Regions from separate parts of the Rhizobium sp. BK176 genome, predicted to be linked through region 1. Evidence: riboswitches for the same ligand, from Rfam matches in the RefSeq annotation. Region 1 holds a riboswitch; each other region holds the start of a gene.
What was found. Region 1 has a riboswitch for cobalamin ahead of bluB (5,6-dimethylbenzimidazole synthase). Riboswitches for the same ligand answer to the same signal wherever they lie in the genome.

Region 1 (9,812 bases):
ACCGAAGCCGGCTGGCGCTGCCACGTCGGCCATCGGAATATTGAAGATGAAGGCCAGGATGAAGCCGTTGCTGCGGTAGTTTTCCTTCTGGTCCCACATCATCGGAACGACCTGAAGACGGTCGCGTATGTAGGAGTATTTGGAATAGTCCATCAGCGTGCCGAAGGCGGCGACGACAGGCAGGCCGATGCAGAGGTGACGCAGGCGAGTGGTCTTCGAAAGCCGCGGAAAGTGGCGCCAGGCGAAATGCCAGAGCGCGGCAATCGCGGCAACGGAAAGAATGATGCCAACCAGCATGGCGACGGCGGTCCACGGTCGGTCGCGCACCATCACCGGCAGCAATTCCATGATCTGCCGTCCGAAGAGGACGTCTGACGGATAAAGAGGATCCGAAAGGTAGTGCTGCTTTTGGTTGGAGACGATAGCCGGGACGATAACCACCGGCAGAACGATCAATGCCGAAATGAATCGCCTTCCCAGGGCTGCATCCAGAGAGAGCATCAGAACGGTCAGCATCGCGACGGTGGTGATACCGGGACGTGCCGGCGACGTCAGGAATTCCCCAACGTCGGCCAGCCCATCGCGCGCAATAATTTCAACCGCTACGGTGGCGAAAACGGCAATGAGAGCGGAAAGGCTGATGGCCAGGGCCGTCCGTATAGCCGGCGACCGTGCGCTTCCCCGGACACCGGTGGAAAGCGACGCAACCCGCGTTGCCGCTGCGGACCTCATTACCAACGCGATCAACTGAAAAACTCCAACGTCATAAAAGCTTCACTGAACTGTCACACCTTCGTCATGAACGCTAGATGAACCGTTAGGTTTCCAGCATTTGTGATTGGTGGATAAGGGCCGAGGGCCGTGTGCCCGACACCCATCGCTACCCCGCGTCGACTTGTGCTCGGTGGCGAGGCATCGTAGGTCAGGGGAATCGATGTCAGGAGGATTTAGATTGAGAAGTTCCGTCGAGATCTACAATGTCAGAACGGGCGAGGCGCGCGTCGTCTGGCAGACCGCGCAATTGGTGGAAGCGCCGAACTTTTCGCCGGACGGAAGCTATCTTCTGCTGAATGGCGACGGGCTTCTTTACCGGCTGGCGCTAGACGGTTCGGGCAAGGTCGCGAAGGTGGATACTGGCTTTGCCAGGACCTGCAACAATGATCATGGCATCTCGCCTAACGGCCGTGAGATCGTCATCTCCGATAAGACGGAATTCGGGAAGTCGACGATCTATGTGCTTCCCGCCGAAGGCGGGACGCCGCGACTTGTGACGCAAAATCAGCCGTCCTATTGGCACGGCTGGTCGCCCGACGGAAAAGAGCTCGCCTATTGCGGCATCCGCAACGACCTGTTCGATATCTACACGATCTCTGTGGCAGGCGGCGAAGAAAAGCGTCTAACGCATGGCGAAGGACGCAATGACGGGCCGGACTATTCCGCGGACGGCCAATGGATCTATTTCAATTCCAGCCGTACCGGCCTCATGCAGATCTGGCGGATCCATCCCGACGGGACCGGGCTCGAGCAGATCACCGGCGACAACTACGGGAACTGGTTCGCTCATCCGTCGCCCAACAATGACAAGGTTCTGATCCTCTCTTACGACCCTGACGTCTTCGATCATCCGCGCGATCTCCACGTTCGCCTGCGGCTGATGGACATGGACGGCGGAAATCTGAGGACGCTCTTCGATCTCTTCGGCGGACAGGGAACGATCAACGTGCCCAACTGGTCGCCTCTAGGCGATGAGTTCGCCTATGTACGTTATTACCCGGTCTCTGCGTAAAGGATTGCATCGAGCGATTTTTACCGGCATAGACCCTCCGTCGGGTGCCCGTCTCAGGCGGGAGAATCGGGAATTCGGTGAGAGACCGGAACGTGCCCAGCGCTGTAAGGCTGACGTCTGCCGCATCAAGCCACTGGTCCAGCACCGGGAAGGCGCGGCAGTCGGATGACGCCAAGTCAGAAGACCGGCCCGACATCGTAGACTGACCTGCGTGGACGGCGGGCGGTTGTGTTGTTGGGGATTGACGATGCGACCAGACCATTCAGGCTCCCTGTCGGGAGCCGCAGCCTTTTCGACCGAGGAACGTGACGCCGTTTATCGTGCGATCTCGACGCGTCGCGATGTCCGTTCGGAGTTTCTCCCGGATCCGATACCGGACGACGTTGTCCGCAGGCTCTTGACCGCCGCGCACCACGCGCCGTCGGTTGGGTTCATGCAGCCTTGGAATTTCGTCCTGGTGCGCGATCAGCAGGTGAAAGAGGCAGTATGGCAAGCCTTCGATCGCGCCAATCGCGAGGCCAGCGAGATGTTTGCGGGCGAGCGGCAGCAGCTCTACCGGTCGCTGAAGCTTGAAGGCATCCGCGCCGCACCGCTCAGCATCTGCGTGACCTGCGATCCGGATCGCTGCGGCGACGTCGTTCTTGGCCGAACGCACAATCGGCGGATGGATTCCTATTCGACGGTGTGCGCCGTGCAGAATCTGTGGCTGGCTGCCCGAGCCGAAGGTATCGGGGTTGGTTGGGTGAGCATTTTTCACGAGTCCGATATCAAGCAAATCCTCGGTGTGCCGGATCGCGTCGAGATCGTTGCCTGGCTCTGCGTCGGCTATGTCGATCAGCTCTATGACCAGCCGGAGCTGGCGGCCAAAGGTTGGCGTCAGCGGCTGCCGCTGGAGGAACTCGTGTTCACTGACCGTTGGGACAATTCGCTGGACTGAGGGTGGCTATTGTTGCTGCGGCTGAGGGCCCGGCTTTGCCGGGTTCTTCAGGTCGATCGTGCCTTGGTCGCCGGCCAGGAACTGTGGGCCGATCTGGCGGACCTTGCTGGTTGCCGGATCGTAAGGCCTGTCAGGTGCCTGTGGCTGCGAAGCCGCGGGGGTAACGGACTGGACCTTGGCCTCGGGCTTTTTGGTTTCGATCGTCGTAATTGATCCCTGCTGTGGAGGTTCGCTGATCGATTGGCTTTTTCGCATCCGCTCGTAGTAGCCGTTGAGATCGCAACTGCAGGACGATTTTTCGCCAGGCTTGCGGTTCTTGTAGGCGAAGGCATTCGGCATGGCGCTGTAGGGAGCGCCCGTCGCGGCCGAAATCATCTGTGATGTCTCGGTGCTGGAGACGTCATGATAGAAAAGCTCGGTGTCGATCCCTGGACACATCTTCGAGCAGGTATCGGCGTCACGGGGGAAGTCCTGGGAGGTCGCATTCGAGCTCAATGGGAAGAAGCCGCCGTCGCAGGTTCGGACACAAACGGTGTTCAGATGAGAGAGAGTCGACATGCCGAAACCGTATCGGCGCTGGTTAGGATCGTCACCTAAAGGTATGAAGGTGTCGTTGCGCATAGCCTGGTCTTCGATGCTCGGCGGCGCCGCGTATCCCTCTGCGCGGTCCTCGGGCCACTGCTCGTCATTGCAGCCGTTGTCGTCGAGTGCCGCCAGCAGCTCGTTTCTCGTGCGCACATCCTGGCTCTGGCCACGCAATTCATCGCGCCGCTGCTGCAGATAACGGATGTTGTCGACCATCTTGCTCTCTGCGCGCTCGAGCTCGCCGCAATAGCCGTCGTCATCGCCGATCACGACCATGCTGCCGCTCGTGCAACCGTTCTGGCGCAGATCGCTGCGGAGCTTGCGCAGTTCAAGGTTCTGTTCTGCAATGGCACTGGCGAATTTGCGCACCTCTGGCGTGGTGCCAATGATCTCAGGCAGGTCGGCGAGCCGCGCCCGCAGGTCGCCACAGATTGCCGGCACCTGCGCATGGGCCAGGCCGGTGAAGGCAAGCACTGTTGCGAGTGACAGAATCCAGCGGTTCAAGGCACGGTCCCATCGGTAAGCAAATACGAGCGGTCATAGGCGCGGCGTTGTGCCTCACCTCTGCCGCGAGCCTGCTTGTAGCAGGCTGCGGTTGAAATCTTAGCGCATTTTCACCATCGGCCGCAAATCACGCTGGCTGTGAAGCCTCAACGACGGCGAGGGCGGCCATGTTGACGACGCCGCGCGAGGTCACGGACGGCGCGAGGATATGTGCCGGGAGTGCAGCGCCAAGCAGGATCGGTCCCACATGCAATCCGTCGATCATCGATTTCACGACGCCGAGCGTGATGTTTGCCGCATCGAGGTTCGGGAAGACCAGCAGGTTCGCTTCGTCGTGCAGGGTTGTGTCAGGCATGACCCGCTTGCGCAGGGCGTCGGAGATGGCGCTTTCGCCGTGCATCTCGCCGTCCACTTCGAGCTCAGGCGCAGCCTCGCGCACAAGCTGAAGCGCAGCGCGCATCTTCGTCGCACTCTCGGACTCACGCGAACCGAAATTCGAATGGGATACCAAAGCAGCGCGCGGCGTGATGCCGAAGCGCTTGATTTCCTCGGCGGCAAGAACTGTCGACTCGGCAATTTCTTCGGCACTCGGATTGAAGGTGACGTAGGTGTCGGTGAAGAAAGTGGCGCCGCGCTGGGAAATCAGGAGGCTGAGGGCGGAGAAATCGCAGACGTCGTGCCTCTTGCCGATGATCTGACGGACATCGCGGAGATGCTTTTCATAGCGGCCTTCGAGGCCGCAGATCAGTGCATCCGCTTCGCCCCGCTTCAGCGCCAGTGCACCGATCACAGTTGTGTTCGTACGAACGATCGTGCGCGCGGCCTCCGGAATGACCCCACGGCGTCCGACCAGCGAGAAGTAGAGATCGACATACTCGCGGAAGCGCGGGTCGTCTTCCGGGTTGATGACGGCGAAATCCGAAAGCGGCCGGATGCGCAGGCCGTAGCGCTGCAGGCGTGTTTCGATGACCGATGGGCGGCCGATCAGGATTGGCTCGGCAATGCCTTCCTCAAGCAGAACCTGCGCGGCGCGCAGGACGCGCTCGTCTTCGCCTTCGGAGAAGATTACCCGCTTGCGCTCGGCATTCTTCGCGGCGGCAAAGATCGGCTTCATGATGAAGCCCGAACGGAAGACGAAGCGGTTAAGCTGGTCGAGGTAGGCGTCGAAATCTGCGATCGGACGCAACGCGACGCCGCTTTCGGCCGCGGCCTTTGCGACCGCCGGGGCGATGCGCAGGATCAGGCGCGGGTCGAAGGGCGAGGGGATCAGGTAGTTGGGGCCAAAGACAGGAGTTTCGCCCGAATACGCCCGGGCGGCGACGTCGGATGGTTCCTCGCGCGCAAGGGCCGCGATGGCGCGCACGGCGGCCATCTTCATTTCTTCGTTGATCGTGACTGCGCCGCAATCCAACGCACCGCGGAAGATATAGGGGAAGCAGAGAACGTTGTTCACCTGGTTCGGGAAATCGGAACGACCAGTGCAGATCATCGCATCGGGACGCGCTGCCCGGGCGAGATCGGGCATGATCTCCGGGGTCGGATTGGCGAGCGCCATGATCAGTGGGTTTTCGGCCATTTGCGCCAGCAGTTCCGGCTTCAGCACGCCGGCTGCGGAAAGGCCAAGGAAAACATCGGCCCCACCGATGTTCTCGGCAAGCGTGCGGGTGTCGCTTTTCTGGGCGTAAACGCTCTTCCATTCGTCCATCAGTTCGGTGCGGCCCTCGTAGACCAGACCTTCGATGTCGTGGACCCAGATATTTTCGCGCCTGGCGCCCAGCGTGACGAGCAGATTAAGGCAGGCAAGGGCGGCAGCACCTGCGCCGGAGGCGACGATCTTGACCTCGTCGATTTTCTTGTTCGCCAGTTCGAGGCCATTGAGGATCGCCGCGGCGACGATGATGGCAGTGCCGTGCTGGTCATCGTGGAAAACCGGGATCTTCATGGTCTCGCGAAGGCGGCGCTCGATCTCGAAACATTCCGGCGCCTTGATATCCTCGAGATTAATGCCGCCGAAGGTCGGCTCGAGCGAAGCGACGGTCGAGACCATATGATCAACGCTCGATGCCTCGACTTCGATGTCGAAGACGTCAATGTTGGCGAATTTCTTAAAGAGGACGGCCTTGCCTTCCATGACAGGCTTTGAGGCGAGTGGGCCGATATTGCCGAGCCCGAGAACGGCGGTGCCGTTGGATATGACCGCTACGAGATTGGCGCGCGACGTGTAGTCGGCGGCCGTCTCCGGATTGTCGCGGATTGCGAGACAGGGTGCTGCAACACCGGGGGAATAAGCCAATGCCAGGTCGCGCTGGTTGCCGAGCGGCTTGATCGCTTGAATCTCGAGCTTGCCCGGACGCGGATAGCGATGGAAATAGAGCGCCTGCTCATCGAGGCTTCCACCTACCAAATTCTTTTCCGTCTTGGACTTTTCGTGATGATCCATCATCGCCTCCGGGCTGCCGCATGCTGTCTTGAAGTGTTTTCAATACATCAATCGGCATGGCGGAACAGTCGGAATTTCCATCTAAATGCGAAAACAACGCGAATCTCTCCTGGCATCCGCGCAGGTCGACAGGAGCCGGGAAAATCAACCGGGAAAGCGGCGTGTCATCTTCCTGAAACACGACTCTGGTTTTGGAGAGGCAGGTGAACGATGGGACACGAGCAGGATGCTTGTGAGGGACAACATGGATACGCGGCACTTCCGTACGCTTTTCATTTCCGATGTGCATCTCGGCTCCAAGGCCGCGAAGGTGGACTTCCTGTTGGATTTTCTCAAGCATCACGACGCGGACACGATCTTTCTTGTCGGCGATATCGTCGATGGTTGGCGGCTGAAGCGAAGCTGGTACTGGCCGCAGGATTGCAACGACGTTGTGCAGAAGCTGCTGCGCAAAGCGCGCAAAGGCACGCGGGTTATCTATATCCCGGGCAATCACGACGAATTCCTCCGTGACTTTCCAGGCACCCATTTCGGCGGCATCGAGGTTGCCGAGCGGATGATGCACGAAACGGCCGACGGCAAGAAATACCTGGTCCTGCATGGCGACGAGTTCGACGTCGTCGTCCGCAATGCGCGCCTTCTCGCCTATCTCGGCGACTGGGCTTACGACATGGCGATCATGATCAACATCGGCCTGGCAGCGATCCGCCGCAAGATGGGTATGCCCTACTGGTCGTTTTCGGCGTGGGCCAAGCTGCAGGTCAAGCACGCTGTCAATTTCATAGGCGAGTTCCAGCGCGTCGTCGCCGACGAAGCCCGCAAGCATGGCGCAGACGGGGTGATCTGCGGTCACATCCATCATGCCGTGATGGAGGACATGGATGGCATCCGCTATATCAATACTGGCGACTGGGTCGAAAGCTGCACGGCGATTGCCGAACATCAGGATGGCACCTTCGAATTGATCGAGTGGCGTTCAATGAGCGGAATACAGCCAATCCCGATGGCTATCGGTCACCGCGAAAAGGAAGTCGCGCCGCAGGCTGCCTAGTCGCGGCCTTTGCTCCCGCAATTCACAGTATGAATTTAGCCCGTTGTGTCTTTGCGACAGGCCCTATTTATTTTCTAAAACGTTTTCGATGGGCAAGTTCTTGCCATAGTCGCCCTTAGGTTGACGTGCTAGGCAGCGTTCAGTTTCCTGCAGGTCCATCATGATTCCCGCTCAAAATCCTCCGGCAAGTGAGGGCGCGCCACCGCGCTTTCGGCTTCTCAGTGCCTTGTCTTACTGTGCGCCTTTGCTTGTTAATGGCGTTGCCTTGCCGTTCTTCCCGATGTGGCTCGCGCTGCACGAGTTCAACGATCATCAGATCGGCGTCATCCTGGCAGTGCCGATGGTCGTACGCGTGCTCGTTGCACCTATTGTCGCCATGTATGCCGACCGCATGAAGGAGCGGGCGGATGTATTGCTGTTTTCCGGAAGCCTGTCGCTGCTGACGGCGATTGCGCTTTACTGGACAAATACGTTCTGGCCAGTGCTGATCGTCTATACCATCCAGGGCGCGACTTTTGCCTGTTACGTCCCGGTCGTGGAATCGATCGTGATCTCGGGTGTAAGGCGCTGGGGGCTGGACTACGGGTCGATGCGGGTTTGGGGCTCGATCGCGTTTATTGTGTCCACCCTGATTGGCGGGCAGTTGATCGGGCATTGGGGCGGAGAGATGGTGCTGCCCGTGATGACCTTTGGTTTCGTCACGACAGTGGTCATGGCGATCTATTGTCCGCGGATTGGTCCGACACGCAGACGTGGCACGCCTGTCGATATTTCGGCGGCGACCGGGAGTTCGTTGCGTCAACCGCATCTGCTGGCCTTGCTGATCGGAGTCGCCATCCAGCAATCGAGCCACGCGGTTCTGCAGGCTTTTGCGTCGCTCTACTGGCGTGAACTCGGTTTTTCCGGCACGCAGATCGCTGTGCTGTGGAGCGCCGGCGTCGCGGCCGAGGTGACTGTGTTCTTTCTCTCGCGCCGGCTGAACCGTCGGTTCAGCGCCTGGACCTTGATTCGCTTCGGTGCGGCCGTCAGTGTCTGCCGCTGGATACTGTTCCCGATGCACTGGGGCTTCTGGGGCTTCTTTCTGCTCCAGTGCATGCATTCCTGCACTTATGCGTTCGTGCATACCGGCGTGCAACGCCGGATCGTTGCCACCGTCCAGGAGACCCAGGAATCGTCGGCCCAGGGCGCCTATTTCTTCTACAACGGCATGTTCCTGGGGCTGATGACAATTGCCTCCGGCTACCTCTACGCCTGGCTCGGCCTCGCCAGCTATTACGTCATGGCAGTGGTCGCCCTAACGGGCCTCGGTCTTGTTATCGCGGCTTATTATCTTCAGCCCCAGAGGGTGATCTCCGGCGGCCAGACGAGCGAGGCCGTGTAGCGCAAACCCGGGTCGCGGTCTCGAGCGAGAAGCAGCGGCCCGTCAAGGTCAACGAACTCAGCATCCTGCGCCAGCAGCACGGCAGGCGCCATTGCCAGTGACGTGCCGACCATGCAGCCGACCATGATTTGGAAATCAAGGCGTTGCGCCTCCTTTTTCATGGCCAGCGCCTCTGTCAGTCCGCCGGTTTTGTCGAGCTTGATATTGATCGCGTCGTAGCGGTCGCGAAGGCTCGCAAGATCGCCGGCGTGGTGGACGCTCTCATCCGCGCAGACGAGGACCGGCCGGCGAATCTCTGCAAGAAGTTCGTCCTTGCCTGCCGGCAGCGGTTGTTCGACCAAAGCGATACCCGCTTCGGCAGCAATGCGTAAATGGTGCTCCAGCGTGTCTTCCGGCCAGCCTTCATTGGCGTCGAGGATAATAGCCGCATCCGGCGCAGCGGCGCGAACAGCGCGGATTCGGCTTTCGTCGTCACCAGTGCCGACCTTGACTTTCAAGAGCGCGCGCCCGGCATTTGCGCGCGCCTGGTCCGCCATCACGTCGGGCTCGCCGAGGGAGATCGTGAAGGCGGTCGTCAGCGATTGGGGCTTGATCAGGCCGAGGCTCTTGGCGACCGTGTTGCCCGAACTCTTGGCCTCAAGGTCCCAGAGGGCGCAGTCCACTGCATTGCGTGCGGCTCCTGGCGGCATGGCGCGCTGTAGCTCCAGGCGCGTCAGGCCACCCTCGATCAACGGCCTTGCCGCTTCGATCTGTGCGGCAACACTCTCCATCGTCTCGCCGTAACGGCGATAGGGAACGCATTCGCCCCGGCCGGCGATCGGGTGCTCCCGGATTGTGCAGAGGATCACGTCTGCTGACGTCTTGGCGCCGCGCGAGATCGTAAACGTGCCTGAAATGGGGAAGGATTCCGTCTGAATTTCAAGTGACCGTGGCATATTTGCAATCCTGCGCGCATGGAAATTTGGTGTGGCTTGGGTATATTGATCCGAAGCGGCGAACCGTTAGTTCGCGAGTCGGCAATGTCGCCGTAAGCCTTGAAAGACACAAGCGTTTTGAAGTCCGAAACCCGTAACGCCGCGTCACTGCATGTGGACGACCAAACCCATGGATCGGGCCAGCTCGTTCATA
Region 2 (9,812 bases), on a different contig from region 1:
ACAGTGCGCGGAGGTGAATGGCCTAATCGCTGCAACGCGAAAGGCCAGCAATGAGCGACGATCAAACCCCGACTGACAGCAAGCTCACGACGTCGAAGCGCCGCTGGGCAGCAGAAGGAAAGTTCCTCACCGGCCGCATCAGCCGCCCGCAAGCCGAGCGACTGCCACCCGGCCAGCATCTCGTCAAGAATTGGCCGGTCCTTGATCTGGGTCAGCAGCCAATCATCTCGACGGATACGTGGCGCCTTGAAGTCCGGGGGCTTGTCGAAACGCCGCTTGATCTTTCCTGGGCCGCCTTCCACGCGCTGGAGCAAAGCGTCAAGGTCACCGACATTCACTGCGTGACGACGTGGTCGCGCTATGACAACAAGTGGAAGGGCGTGTCGACCCGTGATCTGCTCGATCAGGCGATGCCAAAGCCGGAAGCCTCCTATGTGATGCTGACGAGCTATGACGGTTACACGACGAACCTGCCGCTCGCGGATTTCGCCGCCGAGGATGCGATCCTGGCAACATCCTGGGAAGGCGTGCCTCTGACGCGTGACCATGGCGGCCCAATGCGGCTCGTGGTTCCGCACCTCTATTTCTGGAAGAGCGCGAAGTGGCTGCGTCGTATCGAGCTGCTGCCGGCCGACGCCGCGGGTTTCTGGGAACAGAACGGCTATCATATGCATGGCGACCCGTGGCGGGAGCAGCGCTATTCTGGGGATTGATACCAGTAGCGATTGCTACTCCGCGCGGGACGACAGGACAGCGCCTCTCGCTTGCTCGCTATAGTTTCGCGAGACGCCCTCTCGGGGCCTCCTCAAACCGACAAGTAAGACCCGCATAGCGGGCAATTGGCGCGAACCGAAATTCACCCCAGAATAGAGATTGGAAGTAATGCATTTTCAAATTAATGCCTTATGACAATTTGAATGCTGTCACTATTGAACCTGCACCCATTTTAGGTTGTTGTTGCATGCCGATTCCAGATATCGCGTATGAGTTGATGAACAAGCACACCTCATTTCACACTGTCACGCAGAAACTGCTGGACGCGTGGCTGCATACCACGCCGCAGCCGCCTGCTGCGCCGGAAGACATCTATCGCGACGTTGTGGATCTCCTAACGATCAGAATGAGGATGACACTTGTGGTTCTCGATGGAGAGGATCCGCTGCAATGGTATCTCAAGGTCGTACGCTCCTCTGGCTTCAGCTCACGCCTGCTGAACATCAATAAGCTGTTCGCTGATCAACGCATCGGCGAGTTCAAGGACCGTACGTACATGGAAACGGCTGTCATCCCGCGCTATCGTGAGGTGATTGCGACGCAGAAACCGTCGATGGAACTGGTCAAAACGAGGGTCCTGGGCGTCAATCTCGGATATGAGCGACTGATCCTTCCCCAAAAGACAATGGCGCGGCGCCCGTCCTGGCTGCTGACAGTTTCGAACGGGCGGTTCATGTTCAACCCGCCTCAGCAGCAGGCTCGCATGGATGCGACCGACGAAGCGGTGATCCAGCTTTTGACCGAAGGGGCTACGGCCAAGGAGATCGCGGCTGATCTCGGTATTTCGCATCGAACCGTCGAACATCGGCTGGAGCGCATGAAAGAGCGCTACGGCGCGAAGAACACCGTGCACCTTACGGCGATGCTGGTTGCAACGCACTTCGACCGCGATGTCGAGAAAAGTTAGGGTGCGATCCGTCGAAGCAGGCGCCGCCCGCCATAGACCGCAGCCAGCAGCGCCGCCGCAAGCGCCGTCAACGTCGCCAGACTAGCGGGATGCAGCGGAACAGCGCTCCAGGAGGGACGAACGATATCTGCAGTGTTGAACGCCTCTCCGCTAAACTCGCAGGTGATCAACGCCAAGCCGCGCAGCACCATGCCGGCATCGATTGCCGAGACGATGGCCTCGGCTTCGACAGCCTCGCCGCCCATGCTCCGCATCGATAGCAGCACGGCCTTCGTTGCCGCGAGATAGGCGTGCGAGCATTCGTTGAACGGGCTGGCCTCGTCGGTCACCCCACCAGGCATTTTGCCCCACAAACAGTAGGCATGCTGGATTTGGGCGTAGTTCAGCACACGCCGGAATGGCTCTGTCGTGTCCGTCGCGCGGGCCGCGAGACCGATGATCCGATCGCGATACTCGGCGAACATGATCATTTCGCCATGTGAGATTTCGGCAATCGCAATGCCGGTATGAGGTCCGCTGCCGCTGCGCTGGTGTGCTTCCGCAACCGAGCAAAACTGTAGCAACGCGAGCAGGGACAAAAGGAAAATTGAGTGCCGAAAGATCATCGTTTGAATGAGGCTCCGGATCGCTCCGGAGCCCCTCCGATCAATGGAAGGCCGGCGCGTGAGCGCGCAGCTTTGCAACGGCGCCAAGCTTGCGCTCGGCGAGCGCACCGAAGGCCACACCGAGGACGCTCCACAAGATCAGGTGCATGCCGATCGAGGTCGTACGGAAACGCCAAAGGACCGCCGCCGAATAGTCTTCCGGCACCTCGTTGATCGGCGGGAGCAGATACTGCACGACACCGATGAAGACGACATAGGCGAGACCTGCTGAGATTCCTGCGTTCCAGGCACCGAACCGTGGAGTGAGACGGCGTGCAAACGCAATTGCGGCAACGAGCGCGGCGATCGAAACGACGATCATCAGGAAGAACAGCTCAGTCCTGACGCCGATCGTATCCGGATTGCCGACCGCCGGCGGATTGGCCGGGTATTTGATATTCGGCACGATAACAACGGAGACGAAGGCCGCAACCGCGATGACTGCCGACGTTCCACGTGCCCCGAGACCACTGAAGCGGCCTTGGACAAAGGCAAAAACCAGTGCGAACAGCCCACCGACAGCGATGCTGTAAGCCATCACGCCGGTGAAGAGACCAATGCCGGCCTGCATGGCGCGGCTGACGATCTCGGGTTCGGCCGTTTCGCCGGCTGCCTGCGCTGCGGCTTCCTCGAACGCAATCGCTTGGTCTACCAGCGGCTCACCGAAGGTGTGGGCAAAGGCAAACACGAGGATGCCAGCGATCAGGCCCGCGAGCATCCCGCGAAGCAAAAGATTTCCAACCATGTTCGGAACTCCCTTAGTGGCAGGGGAAGCCGAGAAGATGCCGGCCGTCATGCACGAACTCGTGCACGTACATACCGTTGAAAAGCGCCATCGCGCCCTCTTCGGTGCCGACGAAATAGATGGCGATGAGCATCAGCAGACCGCCGAAGATCGCCCAGGGCAAAAGCTCACCAACCGGAATCGGAGCGGGTATGGCGACGGGCGCAAAAGTAGAGTCAGACATGTATTCCTCCTGGAATGACGCGTTCAGTCGAGAATTGTTGCGTGGCAGGGTCTGACTTCCAGTCCGAGGTATCCTCATCCTGATCACAGTGGCGCGACCGCACCGGAATTTCACCGGTTTCCAAACCCACAACATAACCGTTATATCTGCGGCTTCGAGCCTGTCAACGAAACTTCATAGAGCGGCAGGTCCCCTTCCCCGTTATCCGGAGACGATCAACGTGATGACGCGCCTCACCTGGATCTGCCATGGTTCGACAGCCGCCAATCGCGAGGCGCGGTTCCCGCAGGACGAACCGCTGAACGACAAGGCAATCATTGCGACGAAGGCAATCGTCCCTCGGCTCCGGCGTGCCGATAGCGTGGTTGCCAGCCCGGCATTGCGCGCCCGGCAGACGGCCGAGGCGCTTGGCCTACAACCGGAATTTTCCGAGGCGCTCGCCGATTGTGACTTTGGCCGCTGGGCAGGACGCTCGATTGCGGAGATCCAGCAGGCGGAACCGGAAAATCTGGCGGTTTGGATGGCGCGACCGGAAGAAGCGCCGCACGGTGGCGAGGCAATCGCCGCCGTGTGCATGCGTGTAAACACCTGGATGAGCGAGCGCCTGCAGGCCGGTGGCCATAGCGTCGCCATCACTCATGCCGCGGTCATCAGGGCAGCAATCATCAACACGCTACAAGCTCCGGTGTCCTCCTTCTGGATCGCCGATATCGAACCTCTCGCTATTGTCCACATGACCAGCAATGGCAGCCGGTGGTCGCTGCGCGTGGAAGGCCCGGCAACCTAATTTTCTGAGCATTAATTTAGATCAGCCTTACGCAAGCGAACCATGCCATAGCTTTCCGACCCGACACAGTCGGGCCGTGTTCCTTGCCCCAAGGAGGACCAAATGCCTTATGATTGGAGCGGCGCGCAGATCCGGCGCACGCGCCTGCTACGCACGACTGCCGCCGTCACACTGCTCTTGCTCATCATTGGCGCATCCCTATTGATCCGTTGAGAGCGACAGGCGGGCGGTGGTACCGCTCGCCTTTCGAGCCGACCTCCTCTCACGGTAGGCGCAGATACCAAGAATTCGCCCTTTGGTTTCAACAAACGCTTCAGACTTCAATGATACACCGGCGCTCGGGTGGAGATGGAGTGAAGCATGCCGGTATTCTTCCAGAGCAGAGCCGGAAGGCAATGCCTGTTGGTCATGGCGTTGGGAGTAACGCTGTGGCTTGTCGGCGCGATCCTGGAATTGGATAACTGGCTCGTCGCCTTCGTCGGCGCTTACGAGAATTATGGTGCGGACAAACTCGTCCTCGCGCTCGGCATCGGCGGCGCGATGAGCTTCGTCTATTCGATCCTGCGCATCGTCGACCTTCGCAAGGAGATGGAGTTGCGGGCCAGCGCCCAGGCCAAGGCCGACTGGACGGCAACCCACGATCACCTCACCAAGCTTCCCAATCGCTATGCCTTCGAGCGTAAAGTCCTTCCGCGAAGGACGAAGACCGATGTCGAGGGCGACGAATGGGAGCAGAATGTTACAATCTTCTCCGTCGACCTTGATGGCTTCAAGAAGGTCAATGACCTTGTCGGCCACAATGGCGGCGATGCGCTGCTGATCGAAGTGGCAAAGCGCATCTGCGCGATCGGCAACGCTGATTGCGTCTACCGTTTTGGCGGTGACGAGTTCGTCGTCGTCGCGCTCGGCCTCTCCCCGCGGCACGAGGAGCGCTTCGCGTGCCTGCTTATCCAGGCCGTAACGCGCCCCATCAATATCAATGGCTTTGCCGTCGAAGTCGGCGCCAGTGTGGGTTATGATCGCTGGCAACAGGGTCGGGAGCCGTTGGAGGACGCCGCCCACCGTGCCGACCTCGCCATGTACGAGGCGAAGTCACGCGGCCCCAATCAGAACATGGCGTTTGAAGCCTCGATGCAGGATAAGGTGGCAAAACGCGCTACTCTGGAATCGAAGCTCCGGATTGCGATCCAAAAGAAGGCTATCCGGCCGTTCTATCAGCCGCTGATCGATCTCAAGACCGGCACGGTCTGCGGCTTCGAGGCGCTGGCGCGCTGGACGGATGAAGATGGCGTTGCCATTCCGCCGCCGGTCTTCATCAGCATTGCCGAAGAAACCGGCATGATCACCGAGCTCTTCGAGGATCTTCTTGCGCATGCCTGCCGCGATGCCTTGGCTTGGGATGATCACGTCATGCTGTCGTTCAACGTCTCTCCGGTACAGATGGAGGACAAGCTGCTAGCCTCGCGCATCTTCAAGGTGCTCTCGGCAAACGGCCTGCCGCCACGCCGCCTGGAGATCGAGATCACCGAGAATGCGCTGATCCAGGATCCGGCGGTTGCCGCCATCATTCTGGATGAACTCCACGACGCCGGCGTGCAGATCGCCCTGGACGATTTCGGCACGGGCTATTCCAGCCTCGCCCAACTCGCCCGATACCGGTTCGACAAGATCAAGATCGACAAGAGCTTCATTGCGACCTACCGCGATGACGAGCGCCAGGAGAAGATCATTCGCGCCATGCTTGGCCTCGGTCGCAGCCTCAACATACAGACGACCGCCGAAGGCATCGAGGAGCATCGCCAACTCGGTCACCTGCTTCAGCTCGGCTGCGATGTTGGCCAGGGCTATCTCTTCGGAAAACCCATGCCCGCCGAAGACACACACTCCTTCATCTTCGATCGCGATGTGACGCTGGCGAACGGATGAGCGCCGCGCAACGTACGCCACATCCGTACTGCTAGCATTCCCGCACATCAGAAATTCGTGATGGAACCTTCTCGGATAGGGCGGCGTTAGCGCCTTGGTCCTGTGGGCGGACATTTCCACTGAAAGTGTAATGCATGCCGCATGGCCACGATTATCGATCGGGGCTGGCCTTGGTCGGCGTGTAACTTGAGTGGACCCTTGTCATAGGAGAGGGATTTATCATGTATTTCCGTATAGTTGGCGTCTCCGCAGCTATGATTGCTCTCGCGGGAACCGCATCCGCCGCGGACCTTGTCAGCGAACCGCCGGCGGCCCCGGTTGCCGAAGCGGCGCCTGCATTCACCTGGAACGGCTTTTATCTAGGCCTGCAGGGTGGCGGCGCGTGGGGCAACGGTGACTTCTCCGGTATCGGCGACGCCAACCTCAACGGCGGCCTTGTCACCGGCTTTGCCGGATATAACTGGCAACTCGACAACAACATCGTCCTCGGTGTCGAAGGCGACGCTTCCTACAATTGGGACGAGGAAACGGTCGGCGGCAATGAATACAAGTTCGACACGACAGGCTCCGTTCGCGCCCGCGTCGGTTACGCTCTCGATCACGCGCTGTTTTATGTCGCTGCCGGCTGGACCGGCGCCAGGGGCCACGTAAGCACCCCTGTTGGCGATGATGATGCGACGTTCTCCGGCTGGACCGTTGGAGCCGGTCTCGACTATGCCTTCACCAACAATATCTTCGGGCGGGTCGAATATCGCTACAACGACTATGGCAGCAAGGACCTTCGCGGCGTCGATACCGACTTCAACCAAAACGTCGTGACCGTCGGCGTTGGCTACAAATTCTGAGAGCGCCGGCCCAAGCAAGTGGCAGGAAATGACAAAGCCCGGGCGAATGCCCGGGCTCTGACTTGACAGCGGTCGCCGTAAACGGCAGTCCGTTCGTAGTCTAGTGGTTTCCACCGCGGCTGCCATCACCCTGGCCGCCGCCGACTTAGCCGCCGCCACCCTGGCTGTTGCCACCCTGGTTGCCGCCACGCCGCGCGCTATTCTTGGGGCGTGATCCTCCGTTGCCTAGCCACCCGCATACCTACACGACCCCAAAGGAGCTAGTGGACCGACGGGTCTTCGTCTTCCAGAAATGTCTTGATCCCCTCACGGGCGACCGTGGCCAGAAACTCGTCGAAAGCCTCGCGATCGGTCGCGAAGGGCTCTTCCCATTCGATGAGATCCTCGTGCTGGGTCACCACCTCCATCTTCCAGTCGCCGTTCGAGCCGGCCGGGCGGAAGATATCGACGAGTACGGTCACACCATCCTCGGTAAACTCGCCGGCGAGCTCGGAATGTTCCAGTTTCGGTTTCTTTGCCATTCTCAAACCCGATCTGTGTTGCGCGCTGCTATCGTGCATATCGTGGCCGAATGAGAAAGGCGTACGGCCGAAGTTTATTGAAGGTTCCACGGAAGAATATGCGGTGCTTTACACAGGCGGGTGCGAGCCGGGCTATACAGCGATCAAACCCCGGTCAATCAACGCACGCAAATTCTCAAGCTTCGACCTTTGGTCCCTTTTGCGTGGAAATGCGCGGCCTGGACATGCGGCCGTGGCTTCGTAGCTGAAGGTAATTCTGAGTGCCGTCGTCGCTTTTGCTGAGAGCCTCAGTTCCATGATCGGGAGAGAAGCTCAGGCGTTGCCTCCGAAGAGCTAAGCTTCTCTCCCTCTGGCATTCGAGATTTCGTCCTGTACAGGATGCTCGGTCCCCGCTGCGCCCTGTGTAAGCCGCACCGTTCGGTTTGCCATGAGGTCACATTAGCGACCTCCAAAATAATTGAAATAGATTTCTGAATGTCTCCGGGAGCACTATGTGAGCTGCAACTCTCGGGACTTTGGTCCAACTATCCAATCGAGCCTAGACGACGTAATCGTGCGCTGTCCAAACCCATGGACACCGGAATGCTCCGGATTGCCCCCGCGGGCGCACCGGAGTATTCTGGACCCCAATCCCTATTTTTCTTCGACCGAAATTCCTTTTTCACCAATAGAAATGTCCACGCCCGAGGGCTTGCTCTGCTCGCGATAAATGTAGACCCCCAGGCCCACCACGACGACGAGCAAAGCACCGATAATTAGGAAGAGACCGTTACGACTATTCATGCCAACTCCTTGTTTGCGGACCCTTTGAGATAGGCGGAAACATCCGCTTGGCAACCGCGTTGCGGCCAAGGCTGCCTCCCGGTGACATCATTAGTTCATACACCGTTGGCACCATGGGCTGCCCGCGTATGGTGATCCGACTGCGCGTATGCGGTGATAGCGTGCTGATAACCGTCATACGAAGGAGAATGCCAATGAACCGCGCTCTCATGGCTGCAGCGGTCGCTGCACTCTTTGGTCTTTCGAACTTTGCGCCTGCTGCGGCGGCGTCATCGGCTGCGAAGAAAGGCACCCCAACAGCAGTGAGCAAGCAAACGACTGGATCCACCACACCGATGACCAATCGGTTTCTGACTCCCCGAATGATGGATCGCAAGCGCCCGATGAATCCGGTTTGCGACCAAGGCTTCAAACCGGGCGCCCCTTCGAGCTGTCACTACTGACTGTCAAATCCACCCTGATGAAGAGAGCCCACAGCCCCAAGAGGGATTAGCTTTACCATGGGCAGCAAGGTGCGTGCATAGCTGTTACCGGATATCCATCGTCTCAATATCCACGACGATCCGCCGCCGCAACATCAGCGCCGCACCCTTCGTCATGAAGGTTCCGAGGCAGATTGACGGCGTCTGGCTGCGCGATATCGGCAGAATGAATTGACCGATGCCGTTAGAGAGGCGGAACCGCGACCGTAGGGCCGAGGATCGAAGCCGTCACCAACAGCACGCAGGTAAGACCGACCAACACCGTAATGCTTAGACCGACGAATTGCTTCTTACTCATGCTTTAGAGATGGGACGATCCATAGTGCTCTACCAGTGCGGCTTCTCGTCACGCTCGATCGCCTGGTTCGGGCCGCGTCACCGGAGGGTAACCAGCCGCAGACCGATCAATTGCGCGAAATCGGGCTCTTGCGGCCGCGCGAGCAGACCGCACTGCCACTAAGACCAGGCAAATAACGATGGCGCCCTGTTTAGTCTGAAAATGAGGCCTAGGGCGACTTTCGCTCCGACCTAAGTCGAACAAATCGTTCGACTTTCGAAAGACGGCAAGGAGCCATTGATACTGTAGCCTTCCAAACGTCCTCATACCCTAGGACACAGTGCATCCCGGATATTGCGGACTGATCCCTCCACAGTATCCGGGAACCGCCTTTTTGACTGCGAGTAGATATCCTTGATCTGGCCTGCTGTCCTGCGCATCCTGCAAGTCAGAGGGAGAAACAGTCGTGAACGACAAACCCGCCTTTCTCGCATTCCGGTACTCTGATGGTACCTGGACTGTCATGATTGTCAGCGAGGACACAATCTCTGAGGTTCAAGATATGACGGCCGCCAAGCTAATCGAGATAATCGAGAGTTTGGAAATCATGAACGAAGCGGAAGAGAAAGACTGGTGGGATGTCTTCCACTAAGAAGACGCGAGTTGCCGTTAAGTGCCTGTCGGAAGAAGAGTGTTACAGTTCCGCACCACTACCATCGGTAGGAAGGCGCCGCCGTTGTCGTCCAACCGACCGACAACAAGCAAGCACTACTAAGTCGGATTAACGGCTACTGTCCAAGTTGGCTGATACGGAGCCGTCGTTGATAAGGATGGTAGCGGAGGAGGGATTTGAACCCCCGACACAAGGATTATGATTCCTCTGCTCTGACCTACTGAG
Region 3 (9,812 bases), on a different contig from region 1:
TCGCCAATCCATTTCCCAAGATTTTCGAGTTTCAGCGTGTTCAGAAACGGCGCACTGGCTGCGTTGTTCAGATGGCGGTGAAGGCCATCAATGACGTTTTCGTCCTGCGCCACATTTTCCATCAGCAAGGCAACGTAGGATTTCTCCTGTTCGTCAAGGCTGGCAAGCTTCGAGGCGATCGTGTCGCGGTCGGGAAACGGAGCGGATGTCATCTGTATTTTCCTCGTCTGGGCAAGCGGGCGCGATTCGGGCGACCAAGCGGTCGGTGCTTATAGGAAACCGATGCCTCCGGAGGGAAGACTTTGTCATTGGCCGAGATCGTTGTTCGTCCTAGAGCCCGGCCTTGACCTTTTCTGCGACGTCGGCAGGAACCCACTTGGTCCATAGGGCCGAATAATTCTGAAGGAAGTACTCCGTGGCTTCCTCGTTGCTCTTCTGGTTTTCGTCCTGCCAGGCGAGCACCTCGTTGATCGTCGTATTGTCCCATGAGCGAAGCTTAAGGTAATCCATGGCCGGTCCGGCCCGGTCGGCAAAGGCTTTGGTGACAATCGTATAGGCCCGCGAGACCGGGTAGGAGTTGACCTGCGGCCGAGCGCAACCCGGGATCGAGGTGCATTTGTCCCACTCTGCCTTGTCATGAGCGACGCCGAAGCTCAGGCGTGTCATGTCGTATTTGCCAAGGATGGCGGTGGGGGCCCAGTAGTAGCCAAGCCAGCCGGCCTTTTTCTGGAATGCATTTGCGATGGAATCATCGAGGTCCTGTGGGCTGCTGGCTTCGACAAGTTGAAACCCGTCCCGTTCAGCCCCCAGCGCGCGGAAGAGATTGGATGTCGAAATCTGGCAGCTCCACCCGACAGGACAACTATGGACGGCGCCCTGCGATGCATTGTCGGATGCCGGGAATAGCTCCGGATGCTTGAGTGCGTCCTCGACGCTGCGGATATCCGGGTTCGCATCTGCGATGAATTTCGGTATCCACCAACCTTCGACCGCGCCCTCCGAGAGGATTTCAGCAGCCTGGATCAGCTTGCCTTCCTTGACCGCCATGTCGAGTTCGGAGCGCACCGAATTGATCCAGAATTCGGAAGCGATATCGGGCTCACCCTTTCCGTCCATCGAAAGGAACGTCGGCATCGTGTCACCCGGGACGATCCTGACCGAGCAGCCGTAACCCTTCTCGAGAATAAACTTGTCGAAGTTGGCGGCAATACCCGCCGACGCCCATTTCATTTCAGCGATGGTGACGTTGCCGCATTCAGCAGCCCGCGCCGTCGCGGCGGCTGCACAAACTCCTGCGGCAAGCAGGATTGACGTGCAGAGAAATCTCATCTTGCGTTCCCATTCTTGCTGTCGCGGCTACAACCTAGGCGTTCCGCAGTTTGCGGAGGAGGCTCTTGCTGTTTCTGCAGGCTGTTGCTGTGGCGTTCGTCCTGACGCCTTGCAGGGCAGCCTACGCGTTCGGCTGCGGAAATCAATTGTCTTCTGCGCGTGAAGCAGGGAGTCTAAGCGCCTGATTTGAAATCGGTAATGATAGTTCCGCAGAAGATTGCGGTTGGTATTCGAGATCTCCCCATGGAGCCGCCTGCGACGCCTGGATCATCAAGAAATGTCAGAAAAATACGAAATTCATCTTTGCTTAATCGCTTGCTAACCCTCCGGTAACAATGTGGCGCTATCTGTTGTTGCGTAGCGGGGGACACCGCTGCTTCTCCGGATCAGGTAGAGCGTCCCGGAGAACGTGAGCTTCGCCGTGTATGGGCGAATGTGCCAGCGTATTTCGGCAGGCCGCGCAACTGGAAACGGTTGACGCGGCCTTCGCATTTTCAGGGCTTGCAATTGACCGCAGCAGAGAGGCCATTGTAGTCCGGGTCAAGTTCCCCGGAGTTTCGCGACAATGACCAAGGCTATCATGCTGCAAGGGACCGGCTCCGATGTCGGCAAGACGGTTCTTGTCGCGGGTCTTTGCAGGCTTGCTGCCAACCGTGGCCTTTCAGTTCGTCCGTTCAAGCCGCAGAACATGTCGAACAATGCAGCGGTTGCTGATGACGGCGGAGAGATCGGCCGGGCACAATGGCTGCAGTCGCTCGCTGCGCGGGTGCCGTCTTCGGTGCACATGAACCCCGTGTTGCTCAAGCCGCAATCGGAATACGGCAGCCAGATCATCGTCCAGGGCAAGGTCTGGGGGCAGGCCAAGGGACGGGACTATCAGAAGCTCAAACCGACGCTTCTCGATTACGTGATGCAGAGCTTTTCCGAGGTTTCTACCGGGGCGGATCTGGTGATCGTGGAAGGCGCGGGTTCGCCGGCAGAAATCAACCTCAGGGCGGGCGACATTGCCAATATGGGATTTGCGACCCGTGCCGGCGTGCCGGTGATACTTGTCGGTGACATCGATCGTGGAGGCGTGATCGCTTCGCTGGTCGGCACCCACACGATTTTGCCCGACGAGGACCGGGCAATGATATCCGGCTATATCATCAATAAGTTCCGTGGCGACGTTTCGCTCTTCGATGCCGGCATCGAGGCGGTGCGGCACTTTACGGGATGGTCGTGCTTTGGTGTCGTGCCGTGGCTCAAGGACGCCTCCCGCTTGCCAGCCGAGGATTCGGTTGCGTTGGAGAAGCTGGCGCGCGGCGGCACCGGAGCACTCAAGGTCGCCGTGCCGGTCTTTTCCAGGATCGCAAATTTCGACGACCTCGATCCGCTAAGGGCCGAGCCGGATGTCGAGTTGGTTTTTGTTCGCGCCGGCGAGCGGCTGCCTGCGGACGCCGGCTTGGTGATCTTGCCAGGTTCAAAATCAACGGTATCGGATCTGGCGGATATGCGCGCTCAGGCTTGGGATTCCGATCTTCTGGTCCATGTAAAACGCGGCGGGCGGGTCATGGGCATTTGCGGCGGCTATCAGATGCTCGGACGCAAGGTGCATGATCCCCTCGGCATTGAAGGCTCTACCTTGGAGGTAGAGGGGCTGGGGCTGCTTGACGTCGAGACGGAGATGGCGCCCGAAAAGACAGTCCGCAACAGCGTCGCGACGATGGTGGAAGACGGTTCACCGCTTTCAGGCTACCAGATCCATCTTGGCGTTACGTCCGGCGAAGACTGCGGCCGTCCGTTCGCGATCGTTGACGGAAAGCCGGATGGGGCCGTGTCGGCAGACGGCCGGGTCGCCGGCACCTATCTGCACGGGCTCTTCGCGAGTGACGCCTACCGTTCCCGCTTGCTGCAGAGTTTTGGCCTTGCGGGCGAGAGGACCGATTACCGTGCTGGCGTCGAGAAAGCTCTCGACGACATTGCAGCAGAACTCGAGGCCTGTCTCGACGGGCGTTGGCTCGACGAACTCCTCAGTTAGATCTCGCCGGAGATTTCGCGGCGGCGGCGGTCCAGTTCTTCGCTATAGCGGCGTAGGGTGTAGGCCTCGCTCAGCTGCCCGACGACTTTCCGCTCAATCAGATTATTGACGACCGCCAGCGCTTCGCTTTCGGTCTTGTCAAAGATCGCTGCTGCCTGCTTGGCGTTCATTTGCGGTTGCAGGAAATCGTTCTTGAAGCGGATGAATTCTCCCAGATCCTTGCCGGTCTCGTCGGTGTCGGTCAGGTTTGCGTAGATATCGGGAACGAGCACCAGGCCGCTGTATTTGCCGGTGTCATCAACCAGGACAACGCGCTGCGCCGAACCGATGGGGAAGCGCTCCTTGAACTCGTCGATGGTGAGGGCGGCATTCGCCGTCTTCACGTCGGCGCGCATCAGCCGGTCAACGGTCAGGTTACGGATCCAGCCGACATCGTGCGCGCTCCGGATGCTCTCGCCGCGCAGGTGGAAGCGCCATGTTGCGAAGGAGTAACCGAAGGTGCTGCGCACGACTAGCGAGGAGGTGATCACCGCCGCAAGCACGAGCGCCGTGATCGGAAAGTCGCCGGTAATCTCGAGCGCAAGAAACGTCATCGTCAACGGTCCACCGATGACGGCGACCGCAAGCGAACTCATGCCGACGACCGCGTAGATGACGGGTGTCAGCGTCGCATGAGCGAAATAGGGTGCCGAATAGGCGAAGAGCTTGCCGAGGAGTGCACCCATGAACAGGGACGCGAAGAATAGGCCGCCTCTGAAGCCGGAACCGATCGAGATAGCCGAAGCGAATGCCTTGAGAAGAAGAAGGCCGACAAGCACCGGAATTGCGACATCGCGGCCGAGATTGAGGTGCAGTGCACCGTGACCGGCCGACAGCACCTGCGGCGTAATCAGCGCGAGCAGGCCGACGACGATGCCGCCAAGGGCAGGGCGCAGCGGCGTTGCAATGGAACTCCGGCGAGCCAATTCCTCGATCCAGGCGACGCCCTGCATGATCATGATGCCAACGCCGGCGCAGAATGCACCGAGTAACAGCGCCGGAACGTAGTCTGCAGGCATGACGGTTCCAAAGTCACCGACGTCAATAAGAAAATCGCTGCCGGCCAGCAGGCGTGCAATTTGGGTCGATACCAGTGCGGAAACGACCACCGGCGTCAGCGAGACGATGGTATATGAGCCGATGATCAGCTCAAACGCATAGAAGGCGCCGGTCAGCGGAGCGTTGAAGGCCGCCGCAATCGCACCCGAGGCACCGCATCCGACGAGAACGCGCAGATCCGATCGGCGAAGCTGCAGCTTCAGTCCAAGCTTCGAGGCCAGTCCCGCCGCCAGCTGCGTGTAGCCGGCCTCTAGGCCCACTGAAGCGCCGAAGCCGTTCGAAATGAGGTTCTGGACCGCCACCAGAATACTGTCGGTGAGCGATAGTCGGCCGCCATGCAGCGCGTTAGCCTCGATCGGGTCAACCATCGGCTTCTTGCGCGTTTTGGCAAGCACGAAGAGCATCAGACCCAATAGTATGCCGCCGCAGACAGGCGCCGTCAGCAACAGCAGCTTGTTGTCGATCTGCGAGGAACTCAGCCGCTCGATATCGCTGATTCCGAAGATCAGACTGTGCATTTCGCGGGAAACGAGGCTCATGCCCGTCACCGCAAGTCCGGAGATAACGCCGACGATCGCGCCCGCGATGACCATCCCCAGCTCAGTGCGTCGCAGCAGTGCGCGCATCCGCCCGATGTCGAGAAGGGTATGGAATGGACCGAAACGGCGGATATCGATTCTTAGGAGCATCACGGGAAAACTAGGCGGCAGTGGGCGCGATCAAGTGGAAGGGAGGGAAGGGCAAATCGGTGGCGCGACCCGCTTGCGACGCAATTGCGGCAAAAGACCGGCGATCGCAACAATAATTTGTGACGTAAGTAACTGATAAAAGACGATGAATTTGGTAGAGAAGGTCGTGTTGAGAGCGGGTCCGGCAGTATACCGTGCCGAGGCGCGCATCGGCTTCCGATTGACTTCACCAAGGGCCTTGCCTAACGATGAGTTCACAACGGATGGTTCCGGACCGGTTGAATCGGTGCGGATGAAAAGGGAATGTGAAGCGGTGGACCCAATCCGGGCACCGTCATCATAGCCGACCCCGCGACTGTAGAGCGGTCAGGGTTTTCCGTCCGGCGTTGTTTTCGCGTTGATGACAGCCTGCAATGGTGCAGGCGGGCGGCGCGGAGATGGCGACGGAAAAGTCACTGGCAGTGCATCATGATCAACCGGGGCAGGACGCCTCTTACGTCTACGAATCGTCCGCCTTTTCATGAAATGCAGCCGGGAAGGCGAGGAAAATCCGCTGGCACGATCTGGGGCGACCGGTTTCCGGTCCGCCCCGATCGCGGCCAAGACCCGCGAGCCAGGAGACCTGCCAACCGTGCCGGGCGAGAAGCCCATCCCTGGGCTTATGCCCGCTGCCAGCACGGAGGTTGTCATGGCTGAACAAAAGAGTTTTCGGCTGCGTCCAACAGCCATTCCGCTCCTTTGCGGCAGCGTCCCGCAGATCGGATATCATCTGCCATGAGCCCGATATCCTCCGGTGCGACCTTCGTCCTGGGCGGCGCGCGCTCGGGAAAATCACGTTTTGCCGAACAACTGGTCGCCTCAAGCGAGCTGGAGCGCCATTACGTGGCGACGGGCCGGGCCTGGGACGAGGAAATGCGCGCCCGGATCGACAAGCACAAGGCCGATCGTGGCGAGCTCTGGCACACCCATGAAGAGCCTCTTGATCTAGTCGGCTGCCTGCGAGCGATCGACGGCGAGGGGCGGGCGATCCTCGTCGATTGCCTGACGCTTTGGGTTACCAATCTGATGATGGAGGCGCGCGACATGGAGGCCGAGTTTGCTTCGCTTGCCGCGTATCTGGCGACAGCGCGTGCTCGGCTCGTCATCGTTTCCAACGAGGTCGGTCTCGGTATCGTTCCTGAGAACCGCATGGCGCGGGAGTTCCGCGATCACGCCGGTCGCTTGCATCAAATGATCGCGGCCGAGGCCGCGGATGTGTATTTTATCGCGGCAGGTCTGCCGCTGAAGATGAAGGGTTGAATTCATGAACCAGCAGAAAATTCCGGCGACCGTCATCACCGGCTTCCTCGGCGCCGGCAAGACGACGATGATCCGCAATCTGCTTTCCAACACGAACGGCAAGAAGATCGCGCTTATCATCAACGAGTTCGGCGATCTCGGCGTCGACGGCGACGTGCTGAAGGGCTGCGGCGCGGAGAACTGCACCGAGGATGACATTATCGAGCTGACCAACGGCTGCATCTGCTGCACGGTGGCCGACGACTTCATTCCGACGATGACCAAGCTTCTGGAGCGCGAGCAGCGCCCCGACCACATCGTCATCGAAACTTCCGGCCTGGCGCTGCCGCAGCCGCTCGTTGCCGCCTTCAACTGGCCTGATATCCGCACGCAGGTCACTGTCGATGGCGTGATTACTGTCGTCGACAGCGCCGCCGTTGCCGCCGGCCGCTTTGCCGATGATCACGATGCCGTCGAGGCTCGCCGCGTGGAAGACGAGTCGCTCGACCACGAGAGCCCGATCGAGGAGCTTTTCGAGGACCAGCTGACCTGCGCCGATCTGATCGTGCTCAACAAGACCGATCTTCTCGATGCCGACGGTCTTGGCCGCGTGCGCGATGAGGTCGCGTCGCGCATTGCCCGCAAGCCCGTCATGATCGAGGCGCGCAACGGCGAGGTTCCCGCGAGCGTGCTGCTCGGGCTCGGCGTTGGCACCGAAGGCGATGTGGTCAATCGCAAGTCTCATCATGAGCTCGAGCATGAGGATGGCGTTCCCCACGATCACGATGAGTTCGACAGCTTCGTGGTGGAACTCGGCGCTATTGCCGATCCGGCAGCCTTCGTAGATGCCCTGAAAGGCATCATCGGCGAGCATGACGTGCTGCGGCTCAAGGGATTCGTCGATGTCCCCGGCAAGCCGATGCGTCTGCAGTTGCAGGCAGTCGGCAGCCGTATCGACCACTATTTCGATCGCGCCTGGGCGCCTGGCGAAGCGCGCGGCACCCGTCTTGTTGTCATCGGTCTGCACGAAATGGACGAGGCAGCGGTGCGCAAGGCGATCGAAGCGCTGGCATAAGGCAGTCTAATGCATCTGCTTCTGGCACAGCAGGGAACGATCAGCGACGGCGAGGAGGCGATCGATCTCGGTCAGTCTCCCGGCGACGTCCTGTTCCTGTCAGCCGCCGATACCGAGCTTGCCGCGATCGCCGCCGCTTATGACGAAGCGGCGGCCGGCTTCTCGCTGCGGCTGGCAAGCCTGATGAGCCTCAAGCATCCGATGTCGGTCGATGCCTACATCGAGCGGACGGCCCGGCATGCGAAGCTGATCGTCGTGAGGGCGCTGGGTGGCGCCAGCTACTTTCACTATGCGCTGGAGGCGCTTCATGCCGCGGCGGCGCGATCCGGCGCGCTGATTGCGGTTTTACCGGGAGATTCTAAGCCGGATGCGGGTTTGACGCCGTTTTCGAATGTTCCGCTTGAGGATCTGAATGCGCTTTGGGCCTACCTGATCGAGGGTGGCGACGGCAATTCTCGGGCGTTTCTCGCCTATGCCGGTGCGATGTTGGCAGGAGCGGAGAAACCGGAAGCGGCATCGCCGCTGATGAAGGCCGGCATCTGGTGGCCGGGCAAGGGCGTGCTTGGCGTCGACGACTGGACAGCGGCTTGCGACGAGCGGCTTGGCGCTGCTTGGGAAAGCGGAGCCCCTACTGTAGCTATCAGTTTCTATCGCGCGCTCGTGCAGAGCGGTGAGACACGACCGGTCGAGGCCCTGGTCGACACGCTGCTGGCGGAAGGTATCCGGCCGCTGCCGGTATTCGCCTACAGTCTGAAGGATCCTGTGTCGAAGGGCATTCTGAAGAGCGTGTTTGATGTCATCAAGCCCGAGGTGGTGATCAACACGACTGGTTTCGCCGTGTCGGCGCCGGGCGCGGATCGCGAGCCGACCGTTCTCGAGGCCAACGACGCCGTCGTGCTGCAGGCGATCTTTTCGGCCTCGTCACGTGAGGCCTGGGCCGCGTCTTCGCAGGGGCTTTCGGCGCGCGATCTCGGCATGAACGTCGCGCTGCCCGAGGTGGACGGCCGCGTGCTGTCGCGTGCCGTCTCCTTCAAATCAGCCGCCCGCTACGATGCGAGGGTCGAGGTCAACATCGTCGGCAGCGAGCCCGACCTCGAGCGGATGCGCTATACCGCTCGACTTGCGGCCAATTGGGCGCAGCTGCGCACCACGGCCGCCGGCGAGCGGCGCATCGCGCTTGTCCTTGCGAATTATCCAAACCGTGACGGCAGGCTCGGCAATGGGGTCGGGCTGGACACCCCCGCAGGCACCGTTGAGGTGCTCAAAGCCATGTGCGCAGCCGGCTATTCGGTTGCAGACGTGCCTGACGATGGCGACGCGCTGATCCGGCGTCTCATGGAAGGGCCGACGAACTCCGGCAGCGACGGCAAGCTTATCCGCGAATCGCTTTCCTTGAGTCGTTACAAAGCTTTCTTCGAAAATCTTCCGAAAAAGATTCAGGATGAAATCGGCGCCCGCTGGGGTGCACCGGAGGCCGATCCCTATGTCGTGGATGGCGCCTTTGCGCTGCCGTTCATGCGGCTTGGCCAGGTGCTGGTCGGTATCCAGCCGGCGCGCGGCTACAACATCGATCCGAAGGAAAGCTACCATTCTCCGGATCTCGTCCCACCGCACGGTTATCTCGCCTTCTATGCCTTCCTTCGCCATGAGTTCGGCGCTCACGCCGTCATTCACATGGGCAAGCACGGCAATCTGGAATGGCTGCCCGGCAAGGCTCTGGCGCTGTCAGAGGAATGCTACCCGGAAGCCATCCTCGGCCCCATGCCGCATCTCTATCCCTTCATCGTCAACGATCCCGGCGAGGGAACGCAGGCGAAGCGCCGCGCCGGCGCGGTCATCATCGATCATCTGACGCCGCCGCTAACGCGCGCCGAGAGCTATGGACCGCTGAAGGATCTGGAGGCGCTGGTCGACGAATATTACGAGGCGTCGGGCGGCGATCCGCGCCGCATTCGGCTTCTCAGCAAGCAGATCCTCGAACTAGTGGCGGATATCGGCCTCGATCGCGATGCCGGCATCGACAAGGGAGAGAGCGAGACCGCGGCATTGAAGAAGCTCGATGCCTATCTCTGCGATCTCAAGGAGTTGCAGATCCGCGACGGCCTGCATGTCTTCGGCGTCTCGCCGCAGGGCCGGCTGCTGACGGATTTGACGGTGGCGCTGGCCAGGGTTCCGCGCGGGCTCGGGCAGGGCGGTGACCGCAGCCTTCAGCGTGCGATTGCCGCGGATCTGTGCTTGGAGTTCGACCCGCTCGACTGCGACATGGCCGGAGTTTGGAGCGGGCCACTGCCCGGTATTCTTGCAAGAGTCACGGATGCCACAT

Region 2: another riboswitch for cobalamin. It lies ahead of FHT76_RS19110 (CbtB-domain containing protein); the one in region 1 lies ahead of bluB (5,6-dimethylbenzimidazole synthase).
Region 3: another riboswitch for cobalamin. It lies ahead of cobU (bifunctional adenosylcobinamide kinase/adenosylcobinamide-phosphate guanylyltransferase); the one in region 1 lies ahead of bluB (5,6-dimethylbenzimidazole synthase).

Annotation. Positions count from the first base shown of each region.
Region 1 is NZ_JANUBV010000014.1:63,900-73,711, forward strand. It holds gene FHT76_RS29740 (LTA synthase family protein) at 1-747, opposite strand, end outside; gene FHT76_RS29745 (hypothetical protein) at 953-1,786, shown strand; cobalamin riboswitch at 1,812-1,994, shown strand; gene bluB (5,6-dimethylbenzimidazole synthase) at 2,034-2,723, shown strand; gene FHT76_RS29755 (DUF2865 domain-containing protein) at 2,730-3,812, opposite strand; gene FHT76_RS29760 (NADP-dependent malic enzyme) at 3,940-6,252, opposite strand; gene FHT76_RS29765 (UDP-2,3-diacylglucosamine diphosphatase) at 6,479-7,303, shown strand; gene FHT76_RS29770 (MFS transporter) at 7,464-8,684, shown strand; gene dgcA (N-acetyl-D-Glu racemase DgcA) at 8,636-9,619, opposite strand; gene FHT76_RS29780 (MlaE family lipid ABC transporter permease subunit) at 9,719-9,812, shown strand, end outside.
Region 2 is NZ_JANUBV010000006.1:9,010-18,821, forward strand. It holds gene FHT76_RS19090 (sulfite oxidase-like oxidoreductase) at 51-713, shown strand; gene FHT76_RS19095 (helix-turn-helix transcriptional regulator) at 899-1,681, shown strand; gene FHT76_RS19100 (hypothetical protein) at 1,678-2,286, opposite strand; gene FHT76_RS19105 (CbtA family protein) at 2,327-3,070, opposite strand; gene FHT76_RS19110 (CbtB-domain containing protein) at 3,084-3,293, opposite strand; cobalamin riboswitch at 3,322-3,473, opposite strand; gene FHT76_RS19115 (histidine phosphatase family protein) at 3,517-4,080, shown strand; gene FHT76_RS19120 (bifunctional diguanylate cyclase/phosphodiesterase) at 4,441-6,006, shown strand; gene FHT76_RS19125 (outer membrane protein) at 6,228-6,851, shown strand; gene FHT76_RS19130 (hypothetical protein) at 7,112-7,372, opposite strand; gene FHT76_RS19135 (hypothetical protein) at 8,006-8,155, opposite strand; gene FHT76_RS19140 (hypothetical protein) at 9,381-9,566, shown strand; tRNA gene FHT76_RS19145 (tRNA-Met) at 9,746-9,812, opposite strand, start outside.
Region 3 is NZ_JANUBV010000013.1:53,458-63,269, reverse strand. It holds gene FHT76_RS28825 (hypothetical protein) at 1-212, opposite strand, end outside; gene FHT76_RS28820 (glycine betaine ABC transporter substrate-binding protein) at 331-1,329, opposite strand; gene FHT76_RS28815 (cobyric acid synthase) at 1,895-3,349, shown strand; gene FHT76_RS28810 (chloride channel protein) at 3,346-5,136, opposite strand; cobalamin riboswitch at 5,384-5,781, shown strand; gene cobU (bifunctional adenosylcobinamide kinase/adenosylcobinamide-phosphate guanylyltransferase) at 5,911-6,435, shown strand; gene cobW (cobalamin biosynthesis protein CobW) at 6,440-7,489, shown strand; gene cobN (cobaltochelatase subunit CobN) at 7,499-9,812, shown strand, end outside.